DNA from 2 places in the Paucibacter sp. M5-1 genome. Region 1 is predicted to be linked to the other one. Evidence: riboswitches for the same ligand, from Rfam matches in the RefSeq annotation. Region 1 holds a riboswitch; the other holds the start of a gene.

Region 1 (8,486 bases):
TCGCTGCGCGGCACCAGATAGACGCGGTGGCGCGGGTGCAGCAGGCGCAGCGGCCTGAGGAGGCCGTGGCCCGGCAGCGCCAGCACCACCACCTCGCCGCGCACGCCGCGCAGGCTCGGCAGCTCGGGCCGGCCACCCAGGCCGCGCGTGTCGATGGCCCAGTCGGCGTGGACATGCCGGCCGTCGGCCAGTTGCAGGCGGCCAGGTTCGACGGCGCTCACGGCCTGCTGCCAATGCCAGGCCACGCCGACCGCCTCGGCATGCAGGGCCGCCATCGCCTCGACCGGGTGGATCAGGCCTTCGCCGGGCAGCAGCCAGGCGCACGGCCCCGGCGCGAGCGCCGGCTCCAGCGCGCGCAGCTGATCCGGGCTCAGGTCCTGAGCACCGGGCATGCGGGCCAGCGCCCGTGCCGCCGCGCCCTGGTCGCCGCGGTGGGCCAGCAGCAGGCTGCCCTGCACCCTGAGGCGTACCGCTGTCTTGAGTCGGCCCACGATGCCGGGCCACAGGGCCAGGCTTTGCCAGCCGAGGGCGGCGATGTCCTCCCCGCCGCACTCCTGCTCGGCCAGCGGGCTCAGCATGCCGGCGGCGGTGAAGGCGGCCGCGCCCTGGCCGTCGAAGCTGGGCCCGGGGCCGAGCGCGGTGTCGAAGACCTCGACACTGTGCCCCGCCCGCGCCAGCGCCCAGGCGAACAGGCGGCCGGCCAGGCCGGCGCCGGCGATGGCGATGCGTGCCATCGGTTCAGGATTGGGTTTTGATGGGGATGTAGAGCTCGCTGCCCTGGGCCTTGAACTCGGCGCTCTTGTCGGCCATGCCCTGCTGGGCGGCGGCGTAGTCGCGCACCTCCTGCGTGATCTTCATCGAGCAGAACTTCGGCCCGCACATCGAGCAGAAATGCGCGACCTTGGCACTGTCCTTGGGCAGGGTCTCGTCATGGAACTCGCGCGCGGTGTCGGGGTCCAGGCCGAGGTTGAACTGGTCGGTCCAGCGGAACTCGAAACGGGCCTTGGACAGCGCGTCGTCGCGCGCCCGGGCGCCCGGGTGGCCCTTGGCGATATCGGCGGCGTGCGCCGCGATCTTGTAGGCCATCAGGCCGGCCTTGACGTCGTCGCGATCGGGCAGGCCCAGGTGTTCCTTGGGCGTGACGTAGCAGAGCATCGCGCAGCCGAACCAGCCGATCATCGCGGCGCCGATGCCGCTGGTGATGTGGTCGTAGCCGGGCGCGATATCGGTGGTCAGCGGCCCCAGCGTGTAGAACGGCGCCTCGTCGCAGTGCTTCAGCTGCTCGGTCATGTTCGCCTGGATCAGGTGCATAGGCACATGGCCCGGGCCCTCGATCATGGTCTGCACATCGTGCTTCCAGGCGATCTTGGTCAGCTCGCCCAGGGTGCGCAGCTCGGCGAACTGGGCCTCGTCGTTGGCGTCCGACAGCGAGCCGGGCCGCAGGCCGTCGCCGAGCGAGAAGCTGACGTCGTAGGCCTTCATGATCTCGCAGATCTCCTCGAAATGCGTGTAGAGGAAATTCTCCTGATGGTGGGCGATGCACCACTTGGCCAGGATGGAGCCACCGCGCGAGACGATGCCGGTGCGGCGCTTGACCGTCATCGGGATGAAGGGCAGGCGCACGCCGGCATGGATGGTGAAGTAGTCGACGCCCTGCTCGGCCTGTTCGATCAGGGTGTCGCGGAACAGCGCCCAGCTCAGGTCTTCGGCCACGCCGCCGACCTTCTCCAGCGCCTGGTAGATGGGCACAGTGCCGATGGGCACGGCGCTGTTGCGCACGATCCAGTCACGCGTCGTGTGGATGTTGCGGCCGGTCGAGAGGTCCATCACCGTGTCGGCGCCCCAGCGCGTGGCCCAGACCATTTTCTCGACCTCTTCCTCGATGGACGAGGTGACGGCCGAGTTGCCGATATTGGCGTTGACCTTGACCAGGAAGTTGCGGCCGATCGCCATCGGCTCCAGCTCGGTGTGGTTGATATTGGCCGGGATGATGGCGCGGCCACGGGCGATCTCGTCGCGCACGAACTCGGGCGTGATCAGCTCGGGAATGCTGGCACCGAAGGACTGGCCCTTCAGCCGGGCCTCGCGCTCGGCGTCCGCTTCGTACTCGCGCATCCATTCATGGCGCTGGTTCTCGCGGATCGCGACGAACTCCATCTCCGGTGTGACGATGCCGCGGCGCGCGTAGTGCAGTTGCGTGACGTTGTGGCCAGCCTTGGCGCGGCGCGGTGTGCGCTGCAGGCCGGCGCTGATCTCGTGCAGCTTGAGCTGCTGGGCCTGGTCGCGCAGGCCGTCGTCGATCAGCTGGATGCAGCGGCCCTCGTAGGCCTCGGTGTCCTGTCTCGCCTCGACCCAGGCGGCGCGTGGCGTGGGCAGGCCGCGCCGCACATCGATGGCGGCGGCCGGGTCGGTGTAGGGGCCGGAGGGGTCGTAGACGGTGACGGTTTCGCCGTTCGTCAGCGCGATCGCGCGCATCGGCACGCGCAGCTCGGGATGGCGCTCGCCGGCCAGATAGATCTTGGTCGACGCGGGCAGGGGTTCGCGGCTCAGCGCGATGCTCTGATCCAGCGCGGTCGGTTCGGTGATGCTGTTCATGACGGTCTCCAGGTGAACCCCGGAGACTGGTCTTGGAACGGCTGGGGACGGGCGCGCGAAGCGGGCAGGGCTCGCGCCCAGGGCATGGGGAGGCGAGCAGGCTCTTCTTACGCCGGTACAAACCGGATCAAGTTCAGCGGGACCATGGCTTCCACCACATCTCAGCCCGACGCTTCATTAAGACTTCTTAATCAAGCGCAGCAGGGCACCCCGGAGCAGGCGCGCAGTATAGGGTCAGGTGTGAACAGTTTGGCAAGAGTCGGTGCAAACCCGGAGCCTGTTCGGGGGGGCTTGCTGCCTACACTTCGGGCGCTTGACGCACAGGCGGCGATCCAGAAGACCAGCCGCAGTGTCCACACCAGACCAGGGAGGGATGGATGAAGATCAGCTTGCGGCATCACAGGGCCGGCGTGTTCGCCGGGCTCGCCATGGCATTGACACTGAGCGGCGGCCCAGGCCGGGCGCAGGATCTCGGCGATCTCGAGGCCAAGGCCAAGCTCAGCGCGGCCGAGCGGGCCAAGCGCGATGCCGACAAGGTCTACCAGTGGATACGCTTCCATGCCGACAAGGCGCCGGCCAAGCCCAGGGCGGCGCCCGAGGCCGCGGCGCCGGTCCGGCCGGCAGCGGCGCCCGCCGCCCCCAGGCCAGCGCCGCCGGAGCGGCCGGCGCTGGCGCAGCAGTCTCAAGCAGAGCCCAGGCCCGGGCCCGAGCAGCCGCTGGTGGCCACCGCGGCCCCGCCTGAGCCGACTACTCAGGCGGTGGCACTCGCTCCGCAAGCCGCCAGCCCGGCCATGGCCAGCCCGGCGGTCGCGGCGGTGGCGGCAGTGCCGCCCGCCCCCGAGCCGCCGGAAGAGCCGCTGCGGCTGATCGAGCGGGTCGAGCCCGAGTACCCGGCGGTGCTGCTGCGTGGCCGCGGCAGCGGCTCGGTGCTGGTGCAGTTCGAGGTCAAGCCCGATGGCACGGTGCAGGCGCCCGAGGTGCTGAAGTCCAGCAATCAGCGCCTGGTCGCCAGCGTGCTGGCGGCGGTGGCGCGCTGGCGTTTCGCGCCGATCAGCAAGACCCGGGTGGCCACGGTGGAGGTCGGTTTCCGGCCTCCGGAGTGAGGCCGCATCACTGGCCCGGGCAGGCCGACAGCGCCGTGGCCATCGCTTCGATAAAGACCCGGGTGCGCAGCGGCATCAGCCGACGTCCGGGAAAGACCGCCCAGCAGGCCGCCGGCGCCAGCTCCCAGTCGGGCAGCACCCGCACCAGTTCGCCGCGGCTGACATAGGGCTGGGCGAAGTGGTCGCCCACGGCCGTGATGCCGACGCCGGCGCAGGCCAGGCGCAGCAGCATATCGGGCGCGTTGACCAGGCTGCGCTTGTCGGGCACGCCTTGCCACGCCAGGCCCTCGCTGCCGCGCCGCAGGCTCCAGGGCATGGGCTCGCCGGAGCGCGACAGAATCATCAGCCCATGCATGCTGCCCAGGGCCTCGGGCAGTTGCGGTTCTCCATGCAGGCGCAGATAGCTGGGGGCGGCGTACAGGCTGTTCGTGAACAGGGCCAGACGGCGCGCGGCGAGCTGGCTGTCCTCGGGCAGATCGCCCATGCGCACCGCCAGATCGAAGCCCTCGGCGATCAGATCGACCCGGCGCGGCGACAGGTCCAGCTCCAGCGACACCTCCGGATACTCCAGGGCAAAGGCGCACAACATCGGCGCCAGTGCCTGGTGGGCGAAGTCGGCCGGCATCGAGACCCGCAGCCGCCCGGTCGGGCGCTGCTGGCGGTGCAGGGCCAGCGACAGCGCGCCGTCCACCTCGGCGGCCACCGCCCGCGCATGTTCCAGCACGCCCTGGCCGAACTCGGTCAGGGTCAGGCGGCGGGTGCTGCGCTGCAATAGCTTCTCGCCCAGCCGTTCTTCGAGTGCCGCCAGGCGGCGCGAGACGGTGGATTTGGGCAGCTTGACCCGCTCGGCGGCGCGGCTGAAGGAGCCGGCCTCGGCCACGCGGGCAAACAGCAGTAGATCGTCGGCGTCCAGGCTCATATCGGCGTGATTGTCTCGTTGGCGGAACGATCTTATCCAGACTGCCGTCTTCTGTCTCGTGGGTCTGCCCAATACATTGGAGTCATCGTCAAGACGACGACCCAACCCACTACCGGAGCACCACCATGAACGTTCTGCAAATCAATTCCAGCGTCCGTCGTGTCCAGGACGGCCAAGGCTCTTTCTCCACCCGTCTGGCCAGCGAACTGGTCGAGGCCTTGAAGGCCCAGCATGCCGGCGCCAGCGTCACCGTGCGTGACCTGGGCCTGAACCCGACCCCGGTGATGGACGAGGCCGCGTTGGGCGCGCTGTTCACCCCGGCCGATGCGCGCAGCGCCGAGCAGAATGCCCGCGTGGCCGAGAACGATGCGCTGATCAATGAGCTGCAAGCCCACGATGCGATCGTGATCGGCGCGCCGATGATCAACTTCGGCATCCCGACCCAGCTGAAGAACTGGATCGACGCGGTGGCCCGCGCCGGCACGACCTTCCGCTACACGGCCAACGGCCCCGAAGGCCTGGTCAAGGGCAAGAAGGTCTATGTGGTGCTGGCTCGCGGCGGCGTCTACCGCGACCAGCCCAGCGACACCATGGTGCCCTATCTGAAGACCGTGCTGGGCTTCCTGGGCATGACCGATGTCAGCTTCATCTATGCCGAAGGCCTGGCGATGGGCCCGGATGCCGAAGCCGCCGCAGTGGCCGGCGCCCGTGCGCAGATCGCCGAGCTGTTCAGCCCGGCTACGGTCTAATTCACTCTCATTCCCTGTCGACAAGGAGCACCGACCATGAGCACCACCACCTTGACTTCGCAGCTGACCCAGCCGCGCGCGGTGGAGCGACTGGTCGCCGGCCAGGCGACCAGCGACGGCGCCGGGGTCAAGCTGACCCGCGTGCTGACCAACACCTTGCAGCGCCGCCTGGACCCCTTTTTGATGCTGGACGCCTTTGGCTCGGATCAGGCCGATGACTACATCGCCGGCTTTCCCGACCATCCGCACCGCGGCTTCGAGACCATCAGCTATATGCTCGAAGGCCGGATGCGGCATCGCGACTCGGCCGGCAACGAGGGCTTGATCGAGGGCGGTGGCGTGCAATGGATGACCGCCGGCCGTGGCGTGATCCATAGCGAGCTGCCCGAGCAGCAGCAGGGCCGGATGGAAGGCTTCCAGCTGTGGCTCAACCTGCCGGCCAAGGACAAGCTGCGTGACCCTTGGTATCGCGACATCGCCAGCGCCGAGATCCCGGAGTTCGAGCAGGATGGCGTCAAGGTGCGCGTGATCGCCGGCGAGAGCCATGGCGTCAAGGGCGCGGTGCAGCGCGAACACACCGAGCCGCTGTACCTGGACCTGCATCTGGCGCCCGGTGCGAGCTTCGAGCAGCTGCTGCCCGAGACGCACAACGCGTTCGTCTACGTCTATCGCGGCGCGCTGCGCTTCGAGACCGGCTGCACGGTGCCGCCGCAACGCATGGCGATACTGGCCAACACACCGGGCAGCGACGGTGTGCGGCTGGTGGCTGGCGATGAGCCGACCCGCGCGATCCTGATCGCCGGCAAGCCGCTGAACGAGCCGATCGCGCAGTACGGCCCCTTTGTGATGAACACCCAGGCCGAGCTGATGCAGGCGGTGCGTGACTTCCAGACGGGCAAGCTGGCCTGAGCGAATGCGCGCAAACCCCGGCCGCCTGCTATCGCAGCAGCCGGCCGATCAGCCAGGCCAGGCTGCCGGCCGCGGCGCTGTAGCTCAGCGCCAGCAGCACATAGGCGGCCAGGCTGGGACCGACGATCCATTCCCCCTGGCCCAGTCCCAGGCTCTTGAGCAGCGGCATCCAGACCAGCACGAGCAGCACGCCTGGTGTGGCCAGGCCCAGCAGCAGCCGCTCCAGCCACATCGGCAGTCCGCTGTTGACGGCGGCGAACAGCAGCGGCACCAGGGCGAAGTAGGCGGCCGTCGCCCCGCTTGCGATCCAGGCCGCCGACACGCTCATGGATTGACCGGGCAGTTGGGGGCACGGCAGGCCAGGCGCTGCAGGGCGCGTGCGTCCAGCAGGTTGACGACACCGTCCTTGTTGAGGTCGCGCCTGTCACCGGGTACCAGGGCTGGCACATTGCGGAACTGCGTGATCAGGGCGTTGTCGGCCGCGTCGACCGAGCCATCGCCGTTCAGATCGCCGGTGATCCTGGGGAAGTGCTGCCAGCGCGAGATGGCCGCCGAAGCGCCGACCTGGGACAGCCGCTCGGCCGCTCCCCCTCCGAGCACCAGCAGGGACACGATCCGGTAAGGGCCGTCCGAATTGGCCAGCGCTTCGGAGGCGAGGCGGCTGGTCACATTGTTGACCCCGGCGCTCAGCTGGCGCGAGGCGTTGATCAGGCCCAGGTCTTTGCCACCGGCACCGAAGACCTTGTAGGAGATCTGGTAGAAGCCCGACACGGTGACCTTGACCGGGATGTTGATGTCCAGCGCGCCGATGAAGCCCGACTTCAGCACCGGCGTGACGCTCAGCGGGCCGGGCAGCTCGACAGGCTGGGCGCACAGCCCGGACAGCGGCACATTGAAGCTGCCCGCATTGTGGCGCCGGAAGGCCAGCACGAAATCGTCGCCGCCCACATCCAGCACCTCGATCAGGCGCACGCTGTAGGGCCCGTCGATGCCGATGCGGTCCTTGATGTCCTTGGCGCTGAACGTGGCCGAGCTGCTGGCCCGCCTGCCCACCGCCTCGAAGGCGGCCCGGCTTTCGATCACCCGGCCGTTGCTGCCGGCCAGCTGGATCTGGGCCGCGTAGCTGCCGTCCCCGCTGGCATCGAAACGCAGCGAGACCTGCAGGCCGCTGACGCAGCCGCCCGCACCCGCGAGATTGTTCAGCTGCACGCTGGCCTGGGTCAGCGTCGGTTGGAGCACGGTGATTCTGTGCATGGCCTGTCGGACCACCGGTCCGGTCGGCGTCGCGATGCTCGCGCGGCCCCGGATCTGGTAGCTGCCGGCCTGGGTGAACAGATGGTCGATGCTGTAGAGCCCGTCGTTGGCCAGGCCATCAGGTCCGGTGCCGGTGTCGATGGCGGTCTGCGCCGCGCTCTCCGGAGCATTGACCGGGCTGACCGAGATCTGCGGCGCCTGGCCCAGGATGGGCTGGCCGTTGTTGGTGAGCAGCATGCCGATTGACACGTCCTCGCCCACCAGCACGGTGCTGCGCTCGACCGCGATGCCGGCCTGGATCGGCGAGATCGCCCGCAAGGTCGCGATCACCACCGTGGAATAGCCGGCCGCCGGGAACTCCAGTACCAGGGTCCAGCGGCCATTGGGCGGCGCGCTGATCGCGGCGACCTCGAACACGCCGCCCGGTGCCGGGCGGGGCAGGCTGGCGCCGGGATGGAAGTTGACACCGGCTTGGCCGGAGGCAGCGGCCACAGCGCCGTCGGGCGCCAGCAGGGTCAGCGAGGCGCCATCGACCGGCACGATGATGTCCAGGCTCAGGCGGCTCGCGCCACTGAGGTCGAAGGGCAGGGTCAGGCGGCTCATGCCAGGGTTGATCTGAGCGCTCAGCGTGGTCGGCGTGTTCATCGCGACCTGGGCCACCTGGGCGTGGGCGGCGGTGCTGAACAGCATCGCGGCCATCACCGTGGCGAGGCTGAGCAGCCAGCGCCAGGCCGTCGGGCGGCCGAACTTGTGTGCGAAGAAGTTGTTCATGGCCGTCAGTCCTTGATGGGGATGGTGCGATCCAGCAGCAGGTTCACATTGGCTGCGCTCTTCACCGAGCTGTGGTTGGCCAGCACGTTGCCGACGGGGCTGCCGTAGCCCGGATTGGCCGAGGCATGGCTGACCACGATGTCATTGGGCTGCGGCGCGCCCGCCAGCGTGGTGGTGTAGGTCAAC
Region 2 (8,486 bases), 2.6 Mb from region 1:
CGCACCGTCGGCGACATGACCTGCACCTGCCCGGTCGAGAGCGACGCGGCCAGCGCCACCGACATCGTGGCCGAGACCCTGACCGTCACGGTCAGCGAGCGCGGTGCGACCCGCATGGACGACCGCACATCCGAGGCCTCGATGGAGCGCCGCAAGAAGGAAGGGTATTTCTGATCATGAGCGCCGTTTTGAACCATCTGATCCACGATGCTGAAGTCGACACCCATCACCGCGCGCTGCGCTTCCTGACTGCCGGCAGCGTCGATGACGGCAAGAGCACGCTGATCGGTCGCCTGCTGTTCGACAGCCGCGCCATCCTGGCCGACCAGCTCGACACCTTGGAAAAACGCGCCGCCGGCCAACCGATCGATCTGAGCTTGCTGACCGACGGCCTGGAAGCCGAGCGCGAGCAAGGCATCACGATCGATGTGGCCTACCGCTACTTCGCGACCAAGACACGCAAGTTCATCATTGCCGACGCGCCCGGTCATGAGCAGTACACCCGCAATATGGTCACGGCCGCCGCTGGCTCGGACGCCGCCGTCGTGCTGGTCGACATCACCAAGCTCGATGTGAGCCAGGACCAGGTGCAGCTGCTGCCCCAGACCCGCCGCCACAGCCTGCTGGCCCATCTCTTGCGCGTGCCGAGCATCGTGTTCGCGATCAACAAGATCGACGCGGCCGAAGATCCGGGTGCCGCGTTCGCTGCGGTCAGCCAAGCCTTGCGGGCTTTTGCCGCCCAGGCCGGCATCGAAGTCACGGCCATCGTGCCGGTCTCGGCGCTGCGCGGAGACAACGTGACCCAGCCGCTGGACGCCGCCTGGTATGACGGCCCCTCGCTCTTGCAGGTGCTCGAAGGCCTGCCGGCAGCGCAAGAGAAGGTCGAGGGCCAGCTCCTGATCCCCGTCCAGTACGTAGCCAAGGAGGGCGAGGGCACCGGGCACCAGCCGCGCACCCTGTGGGGCCGCATCGCCCACGGCCAGGTCAAAGCTGGCGACACCGTGCAGATCCTGCCCAGCGGCGAGACGGCGGTCGTGGCGGAGGTGCGTCGCGCCGGCGAAACCGTGGCCCACAGCGTGGCCGGCGAGTCGGCCGGCGTCGTGCTGGACCGCCAGCTGGACGTCAGCCGCGGCGACTGGATCGTCACGCCGGGCTCGGCCAAGCCCGTGCAGAGTTTCGAGGCAACTCTTGCTTGGCTGGACACCGAGCCGGCGCAGATCGGCCGCAAGTACTGGGTGCGCCATGGCAACCGCTGGGTCCAGGCCCGCATCAGTGCGATCGAACACAAGCTCGATGTCAACAGCCTGGCCGAGACCGAAGCCCATGAGCTGGCGGTCAACGAGATCGGCCATGTGCGCATCGAGGTGCAGCAGGCCCTGCCGGTCGAGCCCTATGCCAGCAACCGCGTTGGCGGCGCGCTGATCGTGGTCGACCCGACGAGCAACCGCACCAGCGGCGCGCTGCTGGTGCGCTGATCATGAGCCAGGGCCGCGTCATCTTCGTCAGCGCCGGACCAGGGGCAGCCGACCTGATCACCTTGCGCGGCGCGCGCGCGCTGGCACAGGCCGATGTCGTGCTGTTCGACGCACTGACCGACCCGGCGCTGCGCGAACTGGCACCGCAGGCCCGGTGGCTGGACGTGGGCAAGCGCGGCTTCACCAACAGCACGGCGCAGACGGCGATCAACGCGCTGCTGGTCAAGCAGGCGCGCAGCCACGCGGTGGTCGTGCGTTTGAAGGGCGGCGACGCCAGCATCTTCGGTCGGCTGGAGGAAGAGCTGCAGGCCCTGGCCGAGGCGGGCATTGCGAGCGAAGTCGTGCCCGGCGTCACCGCAGCGCTCGCCGCCGCCGCCCACACCCAGCGCCCGCTGACCCGGCGCGGCCAGGGCCGCAGCGTCAGCCTGACGACCGCGATGACGCAGGAGGGCGATCTGCGCGCGCTCCGGTCGGCCGACACCGAGGTCTTCTATATGGCCGGGCGCCAGCTCGCCGCGCTGTCGCGCAAACTGGTCGAGGCCGGCTGGCCGGCCGACACGCCGACCAGCGTGGTCTCGCGCGCCGGCTGCGTCGACGCGCTGGCCAGCGAGCACCCGGTGTCAGGTCTTGCGGCCGCCGCCTTGCTGCACAAGGGCCGGCCGACCGTCGTCACCGTGGGCGCCGGCGCCCGGGCGGTGGTGAAAACCTTGCCCAAAGCCCCTGAGCTTGAGCGGCCACAAAGCCGGGCCAAGACCCTCAGTGATTAAAATCCGCCTCTTGCCACCGCCGGGCCGTCCAGGCCCGACCGGCACCAGGCCCTCAAAAACCCGAGTTTTCCCATGACACACGTCGTTACCGAAGCCTGCATCCGCTGCAAATACACCGATTGCGTGGATGTCTGCCCCGTCGATTGCTTCCGCGAAGGCCCGAACTTCCTGACCATCGACCCCGATGAGTGCATCGACTGCGCCGTGTGCATCCCGGAGTGCCCGGTCAATGCCATCCTGCCGGAAGAAGATGTGCCGGGCAATCAGCAGCACATGATCAAGATCAACGCCGATCTGGCCAAGAACTGGCCCAGCATCACCAAGCGCAAGCCGGCCCTGCCCGATGCCGATGACTGGAAAGATCGCACGGACAAGCTGTCCGAGCTGATTCGCTAAGCCCTTTGAGCCCGCACGCCGCCGTGACGACAGCGCTGCCCGTGATCGAGACCGATGCCGTCATCGTCGGTGCCGGCCCGGTGGGCCTGTTCCAGGTCTTCGAGCTGGGTCTGCTGGAGATCAAGGCCCACATCATTGACTCGCTGGCCTATCCCGGCGGCCAGTGCATCGAGCTCTATCCCGACAAGCCCATCTATGACATCCCGGCCGTGCCGGTGTGCACCGGCAAGGAGCTGACCGACAGCCTGCTCAAGCAGATCGAGCCCTTCGGTGCGAGCTTCCATCTGGGCCAGGAGGTCACGGTGGTGCAGAAGCAGGACGACGGCCGCTTCTTCGTCGCGACCGCCAAGGGCACGCAGTTCCTGAGCAAGACCCTCTTCATCGCCGGCGGCGTCGGCAGCTTCCAGCCGCGCACCTTGAAGGTCGAGGGCGCCGAGGCCTTCGAGGGCTCACAGCTGCATTACCGCGTGCGCGGCCCGGAGCAGTTTGCAGGCAAGAACCTGCTGGTGGTCGGCGGCGGTGATTCGGCGCTGGACTGGGCGCTGAACTTCTGCGCCGGCAATGCCGACGGCAACCCGCACAAGGCCGAGAGCGTGATCCTCTTGCACCGGCGGGACGGCTTCAAGGCCGCGCCGGCCAGCGTCGCCAAGATGCGCGCGCTGTGCGAGGCGCAGGAGATGCAGTTCCTGGTCGGCCAGGTGAGCGGCCTGGTCGAGGAAGGCGGCGCGCTGACCGGCGCCCGGGTCACCGGCGCCGACGGCGTCACCCGCATCGTGCCCTGCGACCAGGTGCTGGCCTTCTTCGGCCTGAGCCCCAAGCTCGGCCCGATCGCCGAATGGGGCCTGGCGCTGGAGCGCAAGCAGATCGTCGTCGACACCGAGAAGTTCGAGACCAGCGTGCCGGGCATCTTCGCGGTCGGCGATGTCAACACCTATCCGGGCAAGAAGAAGCTGATCCTGTCGGGCTTCCACGAGGCCGCGCTGGCCGCCTTCGGCGCCGCGCCCTATGTCTTCCCCGACAAGCGCATCCATCTGCAGTACACGACCACCAGCCCGAAGCTGCACAAGGTGCTGGGGGTCGAATCCCCCGTGTTCGACTGAGAACGCGGCGCCGCTACAATCCGGCCACGCTTCACGGCTTTGCTGTGGAGCTCTTCGCTAGGGGTGTTGGCTCACCAGATGAGCCGACTGAGAAAGTCCCTTTGAACCTGATTGAGGTAATCCTCGCGCAGGGAAGCAAGCAAGAGCCGCCGTCGACCACCATTCCTTTCTCCTGCCGACGTGCGCGTTCCTGTGACGCCGACCTGCCATCGCTTGCAGTCCCGATGGCACATCAACACCTGACCCTCCTGGCCGCCGCGCTGCTGTGCAGCACGCTGGCCCATGCCCAACAAGCCTCCAACGCCCTGCCCGCCGTCTCGGTCAGCGGCCGCTCGGCCGACACACCCGTCAGCGTCGGCGGCTTTGGCGACACGCCCATCGCCAAGCTGCCGATCCAGGCCACCTTGCTGGGCAGCGAGCGCATGCTGGACCTGGGCCTGAGTTCGCTGGCCGGCATCACAGCGCTGGACGCCAGCATCGGCGACGCCTACAACTCGCAGGGCTATGTCTCCTATCTGAAGATCCGCGGCTTCGACCTCGACAACCGCTTCAACTACCGCCGCGATGGGCTGCCCATCAATGCCGAGACCGCGCTGAGCCTGGCCAACAAGAGCAGCATCGAGGTGCTCAAGGGCAGCTCGGGCATCCAGGCCGGCACCAGCGCGCCCGGCGGGCTGGTGAACCTGGTCGTCAAGCGGCCCACCGCCGCGCCGCTGAGCAGCCTGCTGCTGAGCGTCAGCGAGCGCGGCACGGTCGAGGCCGGTGTCGACCTGAGCCGCCGCTTCGGCGAGGCCCAGGTCTTCGGCTTGCGCCTCAATGCCAGCGCCGCCGAGTTGCGTCCGCAACTGCGCGACGCCAAGGGCGAGCGCCAGGCTGTTGCGCTGGCCGGCGACTGGCGTCTGGCACCCGACACGCTGCTGGAGGCCGAGTTCGAATGGAATCGGCAGAGCCAGCCCAGCCAGGCGGGCTTCAGCCTGCTCGGCGAGCGCCTGCCCGATGCGAAGTCCATAGACCCACGCATCAATCTGAACAACCAGGCCTGGAGCCAGCCGGTGGTGTTCGACAACCACCATGCGTCGCTGCGGCTGCAGCAGCACCTGAACGCGGACTGGAAAGCGCAGGCGCATCTGGGGCTGCAGCGGCTGACAACCGATGACCGACTGGCCTATGCATCGGGCAAATACGACCCGCTGACTTACGCCTGCGCGCCCTGCGACCGCTATGCCGAGGACGGCAGCTTCTCGGTATGGGACTTCCGCAGCGAGAACGAGCGCCGCGACAGCGACGCGCTGGATCTGTCGCTGGCAGGCCGGTTCATTGCCGCCGGCCTGCGCCATGAGCTGAGCACCGGGCTGCTGTTGAGCCGCTTCGAGAGCCGCTTCCAACGCCAGGCCTACAACCTCGTCGGCGTCGGCACGATAGACGGCAAGACCGAGGTCGGCGCCGATCCCAGCCTGACCGACGAAAACACCAACCGCGACGAGCGCAGCCGCGAGTTCTATCTGCGCGACTCGATCCAGCTCGGCGCCCAGTGGCAGGCCTGGCTGGGTCTGCGCCACACCCGGCTGACGCGTGACAGCGTGCGCACCGATGGCTCGCGCCCCACCCACTACAGCCAGAGCTTCACCACGCCCTGGCTGGGTCTGAGCTATGCGCTTTCCAGCCAGCACGTGGTCTATGCCAGCTGGGGTGAAGGCGTCGAATCGGAGGTCACGCCCAACCGCAGCCGCTACACCAATGCCGGCCAGGCCCTGCCGGCGCTGAAGAGCGAACAGTTCGAGATCGGTTTCAAGGCCGGCAGCAACACGGTGGATTGGGGCATCAATGTCTTCGACACCCAGCGCCCGGCCTGGCGCGATGTCGGTACCTGCGACGACAACGACAACAGCTGCACGCGCGTCGCCGATGGAGAAGCCCGCCATCGCGGCGTCGAGGCGCAAGCCGACCTGAAATGGCGCGGCGGCGGCCTGCTGGCCAGCGCGATGAAGCTGCGCGCACGCCGCCAGGGCAGCGCCGACCCCAGCCTCAACGGCCTGAAGCCGGCCAATGTGGCCGAGCGCTCGCTGAAGCTGCAGGCGCGGCAGAACATCGGCCTGCCCGGTCTGCAGTTGCAAGCCGGCCTGGTGTATGAAGGGGCGCGCGCCGTGTTGCCCGACAACAGCCTCAGCATCCCCAGCTGGACCCGTCTGGATCTGGGGGCGCGCTACGAGCACAGCCTGGGCAATCAGCTGCTGATCTGGCGAGTCGGCGTCGACAACGCCAGCAATCGCCGGGCCTGGAAGGAGTCCCCCTTCCAGTACGGCCATGTGTACTTGTACCCACTCGCGCCCCGCACTTGGCGCGCAAGTTTGGAACTCAGCTTGTAAAGCCAAAAAAATCCGGTCTATAATGCAAGGCTCTGTTCCTCGATAGCTCAGTCGGTAGAGCGCCGGACTGTTAATCCGTAGGTCCCTGGTTCGAGCCCAGGTCGAGGAGCCAGAATTTCAGTGGCAGTGGTACGGATCCGCTGCCGCAAACAAGAAGTAAAAAACATACCGAACAATTCCTCGATAGCTCAGTCGGTAGAGCGCCGGACTGTTAATCCGTAGGTCCCTGGTTCGAGCCCAGGTCGAGGAGCCAAATATTGAAGCCCTGCATGTGAAAGCGTGTGGGGCTTTTTTCTTGCCCAGTCACTCGCCGCCATGAAGCCCCTCATCCAACTCTTCTTCAGAACCCTGCGCACCCTGCTTGGCCCGGTCATGCTGCTCAAGGAACGCCTGTCCCGCCCGGCGGCCTTGCAGCGCCCCGCCGAGCAACAGGCCGAGGTCGATCGGCAGTGCGACAACCTGGCGCTCTATCAGTTCACGACCTGCCCCTTCTGCATCAAGGTCCGCCAGGAAATGCATCGCCTGGCCCTGCCTATCCAGCGCATGGACGCCCAGCATGAAGCCCAGCATCGCACCGCCCTGCAGCAAGGCTCGGGGGCAAGCAAAGTGCCCTGCCTGAAGATCACCGACGACGCCAGCGGCACCGTGCAATGGCTGAGCGAATCGGGCGCCATCATTGCCTATCTGCGCGGGCGCTTTGCGGCATGAGCGGTAGCAGATGAGCATGAGCACTCTCGAGCATCTGCGCTCCGGCGCCCTTGCCGGCGCGCGCCGGCTGACGCTGCGCGAGGGCCTCAGCGAATTTCCCCGCGAGATCTTTGAGCTGGCCGAGACGCTGGAGGTGCTCGATCTGTCAGGCAATGAGTTGGCCAGCCTGCCGGACGATCTGCCCCGACTGCAGCGCCTGCGCATCATCTTCTGCTCGAACAACCGCTTCACCACGCTGCCCGCCGTACTGGGCCGCTGCGCCCAGCTGGAGATGGTGGGCTTCAAGGCGAACCGGATCCGCCAGGTGCCGGCCGAGGCCCTGCCCGTGCGGCTGCGCTGGCTGATCCTGACCGACAACGAGATCGAGGCCCTGCCCGTCGCGATCGGCCGCTGCGGACGGCTGCAGAAACTGGCGCTGGCGGGCAATCGGCTGCGCGCGCTGCCGGCCGACATGGCCGCCTGCACCGGGCTCGAACTGCTGCGCATCTCGGCCAACCGGCTGGCGGCCTTGCCCGACTGGCTGCTGACACTGCCCAGGCTCAGCTGGCTGGCCTATGCGGGCAATCCGTTTTGCGAGGTCCTGGAAGAGGCCACCTTGGCGCAGGCACCGCTGGCCACGATACCCTGGCGCGAGCTGCGCCTGCACGAGCAGCTCGGCGAGGGCGCCTCGGGCGTGATCCATCGTGCCGAGCGAGTGGGCTGCGGCACGCCGCTTGCCGTCAAGATCTTCAAGGGCGAGGTCACCAGCGACGGTCTGCCGCGCAGCGAGATGGCGGCGGCGATGCTGGCCGGCGAGCATCCGAATCTGATTCCGCTGCTGGGTCGTGTCAGCGGCCATCCGACCCAGGCCCAGGGCCTGGTGATGCAGCTGATCCCGCCCGAATTCCGCAGCCTGGCCCAGCCGCCCAGCCTGGACTCCTGCACCCGCGACATCTACCCGGACGGCAGCCGTTTCGAGCTCGGCAGCGCGCTGGCGCTGGCCCGGGGCATCGCCTCGGCGGCGCGCCAGTTGCACCAGCGCGGCGTCAGCCACGGCGATCTGTACGGCCACAACATCCTGCACGACGGCCGGGGTCAGGCCTTGCTGGGCGACTTCGGCGCGGCCTCGCTGTTCGACCCCGACGACACGCCGATGGCCCTCGCCTTGCAAAGACTGGAAGTGCGCGCCTTCGGCTGCCTGCTCGAAGAGTTGCTGGCGCACATCGAGCCGGCGAGCCGAGACCGACTCGACAAGCTGGAGGCCCTGCGACAGGCCTGCCTGAGCGAGGTGGCGACAGACCGACCACTGTTCGTCGACATCGAGCAGGCACTGCGCTGAGGCTGCATCACGTGGCCGGCAAGCCCTTCACACATGCCTGGCCAGTATCTTCGCCAGTTCGGGGCGGCGCTTCTCGGCAGCGGCCTGCCACAGCCGGAGTTCGGCATCGGGGTAGTTCCGGGAGGCGGCCAGCCAGAGCGTGACATCGGCGAGCACCGCGCCCTCGCGGATCTGGCTGCGCGCGATGCCGGCCTCCTTCAGCGCGGCATACACCGAACAATCGGCCGTCAGCACGGCCGGCAGACGCTCGTGCATCAGCATGCGGATCGCGACCTCATTGCTCGCCAGGTGCTTGATGCGCTGGAAGCCCGCCGAGCGATAGGTTTCCTCCAGGCCCGGGGCGTTGAGAATGCCGA

The links. Region 1 has a riboswitch for thiamine pyrophosphate ahead of thiC (phosphomethylpyrimidine synthase ThiC). Riboswitches for the same ligand answer to the same signal wherever they lie in the genome.
Region 2: linked by a shared signal. The riboswitch ahead of O5M90_RS09215 (TonB-dependent siderophore receptor) and the one ahead of thiC (phosphomethylpyrimidine synthase ThiC) in region 1 are both predicted to bind thiamine pyrophosphate.

What each region holds. Positions count from the first base shown of each region.
Region 1 is NZ_JAPZLM020000001.1:4,531,887-4,540,372, forward strand. It holds gene O5M90_RS21570 (FAD-dependent oxidoreductase) at 1-734, opposite strand, end outside; gene thiC (phosphomethylpyrimidine synthase ThiC) at 739-2,595, opposite strand; TPP riboswitch at 2,683-2,818, opposite strand; gene O5M90_RS21580 (energy transducer TonB) at 2,973-3,698, shown strand; gene O5M90_RS21585 (LysR family transcriptional regulator) at 3,706-4,617, opposite strand; gene O5M90_RS21590 (FMN-dependent NADH-azoreductase) at 4,743-5,366, shown strand; gene O5M90_RS21595 (pirin family protein) at 5,403-6,275, shown strand; gene O5M90_RS21600 (hypothetical protein) at 6,304-6,603, opposite strand; gene O5M90_RS21605 (dockerin type I repeat-containing protein) at 6,600-8,300, opposite strand; gene O5M90_RS21610 (esterase/lipase family protein) at 8,306-8,486, opposite strand, start outside.
Region 2 is NZ_JAPZLM020000001.1:1,981,094-1,989,579, forward strand. It holds gene cysD (sulfate adenylyltransferase subunit CysD) at 1-174, shown strand, start outside; gene O5M90_RS09195 (sulfate adenylyltransferase subunit 1) at 177-1,475, shown strand; gene cobA (uroporphyrinogen-III C-methyltransferase) at 1,478-2,242, shown strand; gene fdxA (ferredoxin FdxA) at 2,315-2,638, shown strand; gene O5M90_RS09210 (NAD(P)/FAD-dependent oxidoreductase) at 2,644-3,738, shown strand; TPP riboswitch at 3,788-3,889, shown strand; gene O5M90_RS09215 (TonB-dependent siderophore receptor) at 3,963-6,104, shown strand; tRNA gene O5M90_RS09220 (tRNA-Asn) at 6,141-6,216, shown strand; tRNA gene O5M90_RS09225 (tRNA-Asn) at 6,282-6,357, shown strand; gene O5M90_RS09230 (glutaredoxin family protein) at 6,420-6,812, shown strand; gene O5M90_RS09235 (leucine-rich repeat-containing protein kinase family protein) at 6,829-8,130, shown strand; gene O5M90_RS09240 (substrate-binding periplasmic protein) at 8,158-8,486, opposite strand, start outside.